3 regions of the Dyella aluminiiresistens genome follow, and region 1 is predicted to be linked to each of the others. Evidence: predicted binding sites of a transcription regulator. Region 1 holds the regulator's gene; each other region holds the start of a gene.
What was found. Region 1 encodes sigma-54, which starts transcription at its own class of promoters, with help from an activator protein. Its sites were predicted from a motif close to TGGCACGNGCNTTGC; they were not measured.
Positions count from the first base shown of each region.

Region 1 (3,938 bases):
ACCCTGCTCAAGCTGCAGGGCCCGGTGCACATGTACCGGCCCGCCTACGGCGACGCGCTGCCCGCCACCCTGGACACCTCCGACGTCACTGCCTGGCCCAAGGAGAACCGCATGGAAACCGCGGCGCCGGCACAGATGACCCAGGGCGCCAGTAGAATGAGCGGCGTCGGCATGCGCGCCGAACTTACCGATAACCATCTGGAGCTTCTCCATGACGTCCACGGCACCTTCGTCCCGCACCCGCGGCCTGCTGCGTCTCGGCGCGCTGGCGCTGGGTCTGCTCATCCTGCAGCCAGCCCTCGCACGGAAGGATGACCGCCAGAAACCGATGAACGTCGAGAATGCACAGCGTTTCGACGGCAAGTACGCACCCAACAGCACGGCCACCTTCTACGGCAACGTCATCATCACGCAGGGCACGATGAAGGTCACCGGCGACAAGGCGGTGGTGCACTTCGATGCCGACCAGAACGTCGACCATGTGCTGATCACCGGTACGCCGGCACACATCCAGGAAATGGATGACAGCGGCAACCTGATGCTCGGCCACGCCAACCAGCTGGACTACGACAACGACACCGGCATCGCCGTGCTCACTGGCCACGCTTTCATCCAGCAGAAGGGCCGCGGCGAAGCACACGGCGACAAGCTCACCTACAACACCCAGACCAGCGAGATGACCGGCGTCAGCGGCACCGACGGCCGCGTGCACATGACCTTCATACCCAAGCCCAAGCCTGCGACCGGCAAGACCGCGTCCAAGCCCGTCGTACCCGCCAGCGCCAGCTCCGCGTCCAACCCGAAGGGACAGCACTGACCCATGCTCTCCGCTGAAGGCCTGCAGAAACGCTTCCGCTCGCGCCAGGTCGTGCGCGATTTCGGATTTTCCATCCGCCAGGGCGAAGTGGTGGGCCTGCTTGGCCCCAACGGCGCCGGCAAGACCACCTGTTTCTACATGGTGGTCGGCCTGATCGAAGCCGATGGCGGCAGCATCCGCCTCGACAAGCAGGACATCACCGGACTGCCGATGCACGCCCGCGCCAAGCTGGGCATCGGCTACCTGCCGCAGGAAGCCTCGGTGTTCCGCCGGCTCAGCGTGGCCGACAACATCCTGGCCGTGCTGGAGCTGCGTGACGGACTCAACGCCCGGCAGCGGGCCGCCGAACTGGAAAGTCTGCTCGACGAGCTGAAAATCGGCCATATCGCCGACCAGAAGGGCGTCAGCCTGTCCGGCGGCGAGCGACGCCGGGTCGAGATCGCCCGCGCGCTGGCCGCACAGCCACGCTACATGCTTCTGGACGAACCCTTCGCCGGCGTGGACCCGATCTCGGTCGGCGAAATCCAGCGCATCGTGCGGCACCTGAAGGAACGTGGTATCGGCGTCCTGATCACCGACCACAACGTGCGCGAAACCCTGGGCATCTGCGATCGCGCCTACATCCTGAACGAGGGCGAGGTGCTCTCGCGCGGCACGCCGGCCCACATCCTGGCCGACGAGAAGGTGCGCGAGGTGTATCTGGGACGCGAATTCAAGCTCTGAAAAACCACACCAGGCCCCTTTCCGTGCACCCCGTCAGACCAGCCAGCGCGGGAACGGAGGGGGCCGCGCAGCTGCGCCGCTAGCAAAATACCGGCCAAGGCTATGGTCGCCTCCGTGGCGAGGGGTTAGGATGACAGCGAGTTCATCCCGACCGGCGGACATGAAACCCGGACTGCAGTTTCGTCTCAATCAGCAGCTTGCCCTGACGCCCCAGTTGCAACAGGCGATCCGTCTGCTGCAACTGTCGCAACTCGAGCTTGAGGCCGAACTGCGCCAGATCGCCGAGAGCAACCCCTTGCTGGAGTTCGCCGAGGACGCCGAGCCCGGCGCCGAAGACGAGCACGAAGGCGAGGATGCCTATACCTCCAACACCGCCGAAGTTGCCGCCGACAACGATCCCGCCGACATCCCGGAATGGACTGAGGGCGACGTCAACAGCGAACAGCCGATCGACTTTTCCGCCAGCCATACCGGCAGCAGCAGCGGATCACGCGATGACGATGGGCTTGAACCGCAGAACGCGGCCCCGGAAACCCTGCAGGAACACCTGCAGTGGCAGCTCAATCTGAGCTCGCTGGATACCCGCCAGAAAACCATTGCCACGGTACTGATCGACGCGCTCAACAACGACGGCTACCTCACCGAGGGGCTCGATGCCATCCTCGCGGCCCTGCCGGCTCACCTCGGTGCCAGCCTGGAGGACGTCGAGTCGGTGCGACGGCAACTGCAGCGCTTCGATCCCGCGGGTGTCGGCAGCCTAGACCTGCGCGACTGCCTGCGCGCCCAGCTGGAACAGTTCGACGAAGCCACCCCGCATCGCGAACTGGCCCTGAGCATTGTCGACGGCGAACTGGACCTGCTGGCCCGCAACGACCTGGCCCGCCTGGCCCGCAAGCTACGCGTGGACGAAGAGGACGCGGCCGGCGCCGCCATGCTGATCCGCAGTCTCGATCCACGCCCCGGCGCGGCGCTGGACACCACTCCGGTGGAATACATCGCGCCGGACGTCTATGCACGCAAGGCCGGCAGTCGCTGGCAGGTCAGTCTGAATCCCGACAGCCAGCCCAAACTCGGCCTCAACCAACACTACTGCAGCCTGATCGCCCAGGCGCGTGGCAATGACGCCAGTTGGATGCGTGGCCAGTTGCAGGAGGCGCGCTGGCTGCTGAAAAGCCTGGAGTCCCGTGCCGAGACGCTGATCAAGGTGGCCGATGCCATCGTGCGCCGGCAGAGCGCCTTCCTCGACTACGGTCCCGAGGCCATGCACCCGCTGGTGCTGCGCGAAGTCGCCGAGGAAGTCGGCATGCACGAATCCACCATCTCGCGCGTGACCACCCGCAAGTACATCCATACCCCGCGCGGCACCTTCGAGCTGAAGCATTTCTTTTCCAGCGGCGTATCCACCGAGGATGGCGGCAGCGCCTCGGCCACCGCCATCCAGGCGATGCTGCGCAAGCTGGTGGATGCCGAAGACCCGCGCAAACCGCTCTCGGACCAGGCCCTGGCCGTGGAGCTGCGCAACAAGGGCATCCAGGTCGCACGTCGCACCGTCGCCAAGTACAGGGAGGCATTGCGTATTCCAAGTTCCAACGAACGTCAGCGCGCCAGTTGAACCGGCTTGTCGATGGAGGGGAACTTGCCCGGCCGGTCCGGCGTCCCAATATCAGGAAACAATGGTTACCGAATGCACTGCCATGACGGTGCATCGACCCACGCCGCCACGGCGGCAAACCACAGGAGGCGCACCATGCAATTCCAACTCAGTGGCCAGCAGATCGAAGTCACCCCGGCCCTCCGCGACCATGTGACCGCCAAGCTCGACCGGTTGACCCGTCTCGACGATCGTCTGGTAAGCCTCACTATCGTGCTCTCCCTGGACAAACTGCAGCAACGCGCCGAAGGCACGCTCGCCGCCAGTGGCGCCACCCTCCACGCCGAAGCAGCCGAGGCCGACATGTACGCCTCGATCGACACGCTGTTCGACAAGCTGGTAAGCCAGCTGCGCCGTCACCGCGAAAAGATCTGCGACAAGCATCAGCGTGAAGTCCGCCAGGAACGCCAGTACGGCTGAACCTGAGCGCAGGCCCGCCACGTCATCCCGATGTGGCGGGCCTTCCCCGCAATTCCGAATGGCACCCCGGCACCTCCATTCAGGGCTGTCCGGCAGGCCTGATCGTACTCGTCGCCTGACCCCGCGCGACATGTCCTGAACACACCCGAACCGCCAAGCTGGCACAATGCCTTCTGCGATCGCCCCTGCGGGCGCTCACGAAAGGAAAACCGCTTGGACCGGCTGACTGCCCGACAACTCTTCGATGGTGTGCACGAGCGCATGTCCCTGCGCTGGGTCGCCGGCATGCGCGGCGAATCACGCGCGCTCGATCCCGGCGCCACCCAG
Region 1 is NZ_CP132911.1:2,688,369-2,692,306, forward strand. It holds gene lptC (LPS export ABC transporter periplasmic protein LptC) at 1-315, shown strand, start outside; gene lptA (lipopolysaccharide transport periplasmic protein LptA) at 329-817, shown strand; gene lptB (LPS export ABC transporter ATP-binding protein) at 821-1,540, shown strand; gene RA164_RS12145 (RNA polymerase factor sigma-54) at 1,701-3,152, shown strand; gene hpf (ribosome hibernation-promoting factor, HPF/YfiA family) at 3,288-3,611, shown strand; gene hprK (HPr(Ser) kinase/phosphatase) at 3,873-3,938, shown strand, end outside.

Region 2 (3,938 bases), 1.7 Mb from region 1:
GGCGCGGACGGGGTCGGTGCCTCTGCCACGGGTTGCGCCTCGCCGTCGTAGACGTGCAGCGTGCGCACACCGCCCGCGCCCACACCCAGCAGCAGGCGTTTGCCGTCGGCATCCAGCAGCAGCACGCGCTCGCGTGCGCCCAATGCGATCGATTCCACGCAGCGCAGGCGGCGTCCACCGGGACGGGTGCGCGCCTGCACGCGACGGCTCAGCCAGCCGGCGGCGACGATCAGCAGGACCACCCCCGCCAGGCTCAGCACCACCTGCAGCAGCTCGCCGCCGAGGCTGGGCGTGGCACCCGCCGCCAGCGGCGAGGCCGCGACCGGCGCGACGCTCATGAAGGCCAGCGTGGTCATCAGCGGAGCTTGCGCACGCGCTCGGCGGGGCTGATCACGTCGGTCAGGCGGATGCCGAACTTCTCGTTGATCACCACCACTTCGCCGTGGGCGACCAGGGTGCCGTTGACGTAGACGTCCAGCGGCTCGCCGGCCGCGCGATCCAGCTCCACCACCGAGCCCTGGTTGAGCTGCAGCAGGTTGCGGATGCTGATGCGGGTGCGGCCGACTTCCATCGCCAGCGTTACCGGCACGTCCAGGATCATGTCCAGGTTCACGTCCGACGCTTCGCCATGGGTCATGCCGCCGATTTCCGGACGGGCAGCCACGCCCACGGCGGCATCGTCGTTTTCGGTTTCGTAGGTCTGGGTCATGCGGATGGATTCCCGATCGAAAATTCATTGTTCGCCTGCGCCTCGCGGCGACCGGCGTGGGCATGGAAACGGACGGCGCTATGGCCGCTGGAAAGGCCGTAATGGCCGCGGAAAATGGGTACGTCTTCGGCAAACACCGTGCACAGGCCGGGCTTGGGAATGGGGATCACGTCGCCCGGCCGCAGGTTGAGGAAGTCGCCGATGCTGAGGATCGACTCCACCAGCAGGGTGCTCAGTTCGACCTCGGCGTCGAGCACCTCATCGTGCAGGCATTCCAGCCAGCGGTCGTCGCGCTCGACGCGGTCGCTCTGCACGCCCGCATCGAGCAGCGTGCGGATCGGCTCGATCATCGAGTACGGCATGGTCAGGTGCACTTCGCCGCCGCCGCCATCCAGTTCGACGTGGAAGCGCGAGACCACCACCGTCTCGGTGGGGCTGACGATGTTCGCGAACTGCGGATTGATCTCCGCGTTGATGAATTCGAACTGCAACGGCAGCACCGGCGCCCACGCCTCGATCATGGCGTTGAACACCTCGGCCAGCACGATCTGGATCACGCGGTTCTCGGTCGGCGTGAAGTCGCGCCCCTCGATGCGTGCATGGAAGCGGCCGTCGCCACCGAAGAAATTATCGATGACGGTGAAGACCAGGCGCGGCTCCATCACCACCAGCGCGGTGCCCCGCAGCGGCTTCACTTTCACGAGGTTGAGATTGGTCGGCACAGCCAGGCCATGCACGTATTCGTTGAACTTGACCATCTTCACGCCCAGCACCGAGACCTCGCAGGTCTTGCGCAGCACGCTGAACACGCCGGTGCGGAAGTACCGCGCGAAACGGTCGTTGACCATCTCCAGCGTCGGCAGGCGGCCGCGCACGATGCGGTCCTGCTGGGTGAAGTCATAGGACAGCACGGCTTCGCGCGGCGGCGGTTCGTCGCCGCCGGTTTCCACCGCGCCGCCATCGACGCCGTTGAGCAGGGCGTCGATCTCTTCCTGTGAAAGCAGGTCGCTCATTACTGCATCACGAAGCTGGTGAAATACAGCGCGTCGATGCCGGGACGGCCGAGCCGTTCCTGCACCACCTTCTGCACCGCCTTCAGTGCCTCGGCACGCAGCTTCTGCTTGCCTGCGGTGGTGGCCAGATCAGTCGCGGACTGCGCGCTGAACAGCATGACCAGCGCGTTGCGGACCACCGGATCGGCATCCTTCGCCGCCTTGATCGCCGCCGCGTCGTGCGCCATCAGGGTCACGCCCACCTGCAGGTAGCTCGGCGACTGCTTGGTCTGGAAATTCACCACGAACGGCGGATCCAGCGGCAGATACATTGCCGGCTGGGGCTTGGGTGCCGCAGCCTGGGCAGTGGCGCCGCCGGCCGCCCCGTGCCGCATCCGCAGCATCGCGTAGCCGCCGACGCCCAGTACCGCCACCAGGGCGACCACCAGGCCGATGACCAGCCCCTTCTTGCCTCCTCGGGCCGGTGCGGCTGCTTCCGTGTTTTGCTCTTTGTTCGACATCGAAACCTCAGGACCAGGGTGTGGGAGTCGGGCCGTGTGCCGGAGGCTGGAACACGGCGTTCGCTACCGTTGATGCAAACGGTATGCCACACCAGAAAACCCTTATTTCACAGTTACTTGATCAAAGACAGAGCACGCGGCGGCGCTTTCTTGACGCGTGTCGCCGCGTCGTCGCGCCGATGCGACGACGTCTTGCCGTCGCCGATGCCGGACACGCCGACGATCCGGACGGTGTCGCGCACCGGCCGGATCGATGGTGGGTGGATCGGAGGAATGGAACCGGAACGGCGACCGGACGGCCGCCGCCAGCTCAGGCGAACATGTCGAGCAGGCCCAGCGCCGTGGTCCGCACCGACGTCGTCGACGCCACGTCGGCGACTGCATCGACTTCGCCGGGGCCATCACTGCGCGAGGATGCACTGCCGCCCTGCTGGCCGCTGCCCTGCTGGCCCACCTGCGCCTGACCCAGCGATAACCCCTGCCCCGCCAGCATCGTGTCGAGCTGGCTCAGCGTCTGCTGCACCGCCGTCACGGCAGCCGGGTGTTGTGCGGCAAAACTCACGTTGACCCGGTTGTCGTGCGCCAGACTGACCTTCACGTCGAGCGCGCCGAGATCCTTCGGATGCAGGCGGATCGTTGCCTGCTTCACGTCCTGACCGCTGAGCCATACCACCTGTTGGCCCAGCTCCTGCGAGAACGACGCACTGCCGACGGGCGCCGACACGGTCAGCGTCTGCACCGCCGCCGTTCCGCCCTGCTGCAGACCCTGCAGACCGGCCCCGAGGTTGCCGAGCGACGACGGATCGAGGCTCTGCGCATGCGTCTTGGCGGCACTGGCTGCGTCGACCGAGGTCGTGCCCTTGGCCGATGCGGCCACCATGGATTTCACCGCGGCATCCAGCGCCGCGGAAAGAAGATTGCTGCCCGTGTCGGCGGCGCTCGTGTCGGCGCTGGCCGTGGTGTCGCTGCCCTGGCTACCGCCGTCGGCCTGCGCCAGTGCCTTGGTACCGGCGCCGATCGCGGCCGTCGATACGCTGGCACCAGCGGATACGGCACCAGTCAGCGCCGTTGCCAGCATGCCGGCTGCCGCGCCACTGGCCGTTTCGGCAGCCGCGCTCGTGCTGCTGGTTCCCTTCGTCGACGTCGACGTCGACGCCGTCTGTGCGGAGGCACCGAGCAGCGTCAACAAATTGGCCGCCAGCGTCGAGCTGTCGTTGCCCTGCTTGTTCTTGTCCTTGCCGGACGACTTGCCGTCGCCCTTGCCGGTGGTCTTGGCCGTGGTCTTCGCCGTCGTGCCGTCCGCGGCCGATGCCGTGGCGGCCTGGCTGTCGCCGCTTTGGCTGCTGTTGTCGGAGGTCTGCGAGGACGCGTCGGACGACGACGATCCGGCCGACGAAGAGCCCGTGGAAGACGCGTTCGAGGACGACAAGGCTGAGGCCGAAGACGATGCGCCATCGGACGCCGTGGACGCATTGTCCTGCGACTGGCTCTGGCTGCGCGCGTTGTCCAGTTGGCGACCGAACGTCAGGCCGTCATCGGCGCTACTGGTACTGTCCAGACCCGCCGCAGCGGCAAGGCCGCGTGACGGGGCGGTGGAGGTGGTGGTCGAAACGGGCATGGGAATGCTCATGGGATAACCTCGGATCAGATGGCGCGCTCGCGGCGATGCTGCATGCGTTCGTCCACATCGTTCTGTTCGCGCCGCTCTTCGCTGCG
Region 2 is NZ_CP132911.1:949,990-953,927, reverse strand. It holds gene fliO (flagellar biosynthetic protein FliO) at 1-356, opposite strand, end outside; gene fliN (flagellar motor switch protein FliN) at 356-637, opposite strand; gene fliM (flagellar motor switch protein FliM) at 706-1,722, opposite strand; gene RA164_RS03945 (flagellar basal body-associated FliL family protein) at 1,722-2,222, opposite strand; gene RA164_RS03940 (hypothetical protein) at 2,336-2,464, opposite strand; gene RA164_RS03935 (flagellar hook-length control protein FliK) at 2,533-3,852, opposite strand; gene fliJ (flagellar export protein FliJ) at 3,867-3,938, opposite strand, start outside.
Region 2: the regulator sigma-54 is predicted to act here: its motif matches at 2,297-2,311, upstream of RA164_RS03945 (flagellar basal body-associated FliL family protein).

Region 3 (3,938 bases), 1.2 Mb from region 1:
ATGCGGCGATGCATCGACAAGACGCTTCATTCTTCGCACACAGGGAACACAATGAGCAACGAACGTCCGTGGCTGGATCACTATCCGGATGGCGTACCCGCAGAGATCGACATCAATGCCTACGCCTCGGTCGTCGCGGTCCTCGATGAAGCCTTCGGACGTTTCGGTGAACGGCCCGCATTCCACAGCTTCGGCAAAGAGCTCAGCTACGCCGAAGTCGATGCGATGAGCCGCCAGTTCGCCGGCTACCTGACTGGCGAGCTCAAGCTCACCAAGGGCGATCGCATCGCGATCATGATGCCCAACGTCCTGCAGTACCCGATCGCCCTGTTCGGCGCCCTGCGCGCGGGCCTGGTCGTGGTCAACACCAACCCGATGTACACCGCCCGCGAGCTGCGCCACCAACTGCGGGATGCAGGCGCCAAGGCCATCGTGGTGCTGGACAACTTCGCGCACACGCTTCAGCAGGTCATCGCGGAAACAGACGTGGCCCATGTGGTCACGACCGGCATCGGCGACCTGCTCGGCTTCGCCAAGGGTGCGCTGATCAACTTCGCGCTCAAGCACGTCAAGAAGATGGTGCCCGCCTACGACCTCCCGCAGGCGGTGCGCTTCCGCGATGCGCTGGCACAGGGCTCCGCACACTCCATGCCCAAAGTCGAGCTGGGCCACGACGACCTGGCCTTCCTGCAGTACACCGGCGGCACCACCGGCGTGGCCAAGGGCGCGATGCTCAGCCACGGCAACATGGTCGCCAACATGCTGCAGGCCGGCTCCTGGATCGGCACGAACGCAAAGGAAGGCGAGGAAGTCATCATCACCGCCTTGCCGCTGTACCACATCTTCTCGCTGACCGCGAACGGCCTGGTCTTCATGCGCCTGGGCGGACTGAACTGGCTGATCACCAACCCCCGCGACATGCCGGCCTTTGTCGAGGAACTGAAGAAGTCCCACTTCACTGCGCTGACCGGTGTCAATACCCTGTTCAACGGCCTGCTGAACACGCCCGGATTCGCCGAACTGGACTTCTCGCGCCTGCACTTGACCCTGGGCGGCGGCATGGCCGTGCAGCGTGCCGTGGCCGAGCGCTGGAAGCAGGTCACCGGATGCACCCTGGTGGAAGCCTACGGCCTCACGGAAACCTCGCCCGCCGCCTGCATCAACCCGCTGGACCTCAAGGCCTACAGCGGTTCGATCGGCCTGCCCATCCCGTCGACCGATGCCGCGATCTGGTCCGAGGACAACAAGCCGCTGCCGATGGGCGAGGTCGGCGAGTTGATGATCCACGGCCCGCAGGTCATGAAGGGTTACTGGCAGCGCCCCGAGGAAACCGCCAAGGTGCTCGACGACAGCGGCTGGCTACATACCGGCGACGTGGCCAGGATGGACGCCAACGGCTACTTCTATATCGTCGACCGCAAGAAGGACATGATTCTGGTGTCCGGCTTCAACGTCTACCCGAATGAGGTCGAAGACGTGGTGATGCAGCACCCCGGGGTACTGGAAGTCGCCGCTGTCGGCGCGCCTGACGAGCATTCCGGCGAAGTCGTGAAACTGTTCGTGGTGCGCAAGGACGCCAGCCTCACAGCAGAGGCGCTCAAGCAGTACTGCCACGACAACCTGACCGGCTACAAGCGCCCCAGGATCATCGAGTTCCGCGACACCCTGCCCAAGAGCAATGTCGGCAAGATTCTCCGCCGCGAATTGCGCGACGAAACGAAGGTTTCGGCCAGCGCCTGAACCATGCCGCACAGCCCATAAGCAAACGCCCGCGGATGCGGGCGTTTGCTTATGGGCGAACCCGGGGAAATCACTCGTCCTGCCACATCTCCAGAATGTCGGCATAGCCGCCCAGCAGATTCCAAAGCGGCACCTGCTTGTCCTCGGGAATCCGTGTATAGGCAAAGCCGATGTGATGCGTGGAAACCCGCGCGACCTCGGCTTCCAGATGGATATGCAGATCGTTGCCGAAAATCATGTCGAGCACCCAGCTCTGCCCCGGCTTGCCGTTCCAGCCCAACGGGCGACGCAGGAGCACACCCGTCGCCGATATATCCACCAGCTCGGTCGGATGCGACTCGTTGCCGTGACTCATCAAAACTGTTGTCTGAATGCGCATGCGCGCAGGCCGCAGCTGCTCCGTACTGGAACGACCCTTGGCATCGTCATCGATCATGCTCGTACCCTCAATTCCACCCGTACCGCAGTCCGATGCGGCACTCCTGGTATTTTCCCGGCTCGGCGGGCCTTGGCAAGAGTCAATGCAACTCAGGCCGACCACGCGCGTCACCGACACCCTGAGCGCTTCGTATATATATATCAGCGCTTGCAAGCACCGATATGCAAAGGGTGTGCCACGTCACAGAAAGCCGTATCCGACAGACTTTCAGGCACCTGCGGCCGTCATTCGCCTGTAACCGACCTTTCTGGGCACATGCTGCCGCAGTCCGATCGATCGACCTGGCATCATCCACCAATCTTGGTGCATCCGCCCTGTTTGGATAGCGGCGCAGCTGAAGCTCACCCCAATTTGCGATGCGTCCTGCTGGACTTGCCGACAAACAGCCGTTACCCTTCGTTTTCAGGTGGACTTGCGAGCCGCTCCTGCCCGACAAACGCCGGCAGTCGCCGCACCCACCGATTCCGTACCGACCGCTTGAACCGCTCGCGACGTGTAGGCGTGGCGAAGCCTTGTGCTCGTACCGTGGACTGCCAACCCGGACCGGACAAAGGCAAATTGCGGCAGACCGCCCGATCGAAGCCGTAATCAACGCCTTCATCCTGCTGCTCCGCCGTAACTCCGTCTTTGCGCATGGAACGCAATCAGGCACGGCCTTGCAGGCGGAATCGAAGACCTTTGAAAGTCCCGACCGACCAGGGGGAAGGTTCCGGGTGTGTTGAACGCACTGCCTGCCGCACCGTGCGGCCCGACGACATGCATCGATGAGCACTGAGCCAGAGTCTCAGCTGGTAGAAAAACCGCAAGGTGTTTTCGCACCTGTCCCTCAGCAGCAGGAAATGCCGCTGGCGGTCGTGCGTGGCGAACCCGTCTTGCAGATGCCGCAGGATCTGTACATTCCGCCGGATGCGCTGGAAGTCATCCTGGAGGCATTCGAGGGACCGCTGGATCTGCTGCTTTATCTGATCCGCCGACAGAATCTGGACATTCTGGATATTCCGATTGCCGAAATAACCCGGCAATACATGGAATATATCGACATGATGCGGGACGTGATGCGGCTGGAGCTTGCGGCGGAATACCTGCTGATGGCCGCGATTCTGGGCGAGATCAAGTCGCGCCTGCTCCTGCCCAGGCCGCCGGTGGAAGATGGCCAAGAGGATGACCCCCGCGCCGAACTGGTACGACGGCTGCAGGAATATGAGCGTTTCAAGAAGGCCGCCGAGGACATCGATGCCCTGCCCCGGCTGGAACGCGACACGGTCGCCGTGCAGGCGGACACCGGCGAGCGCAACGTGGTCAAGCTGCCGCCACCACTGGACCTGAAAGAAATGCTGCTGGCGCTGAAGGACGTGATGCGCCGCGCGGAACTGTTCGGCCACCATGCGATCAAGCGCGAAGCACTCAGCGTGCGCCAGCGCATGGGCGAACTGCTGAGCCGGCTGGACAACAGCCATTTCAGTCGCTTCGAGACATTGTTCGACGTGACCGAAGGACGCCTCGGCGTAGTGGTCACCTTTCTCGCCATGCTGGAGCTGGCCAAGGAAATGCTGGTGGAGATCGTGCAGGAAGAGCCATTGGCACCGATCTACGTCCGGGCAAGGGCCGAAACCCGCGAAGACGCGCTTGAAGGCGCAGACGACATGCCGGCAGCGGCCGGCGAATAGCCCATTCACACCGAGTATCCGCATCCACGACAGGCCATGCAGATCGAGCAACTCAAACCGATTATCGAAGCGGCGTTGCTGGCGGCCAGCCA
Region 3 is NZ_CP132911.1:1,508,467-1,512,404, reverse strand. It holds gene RA164_RS06575 (AMP-binding protein) at 52-1,740, shown strand; gene RA164_RS06570 (PilZ domain-containing protein) at 1,811-2,176, opposite strand; gene RA164_RS06565 (segregation and condensation protein A) at 2,944-3,846, shown strand; gene scpB (SMC-Scp complex subunit ScpB) at 3,883-3,938, shown strand, end outside.
Region 3: the regulator sigma-54 is predicted to act here: its motif matches at 2,343-2,357, upstream of RA164_RS06570 (PilZ domain-containing protein).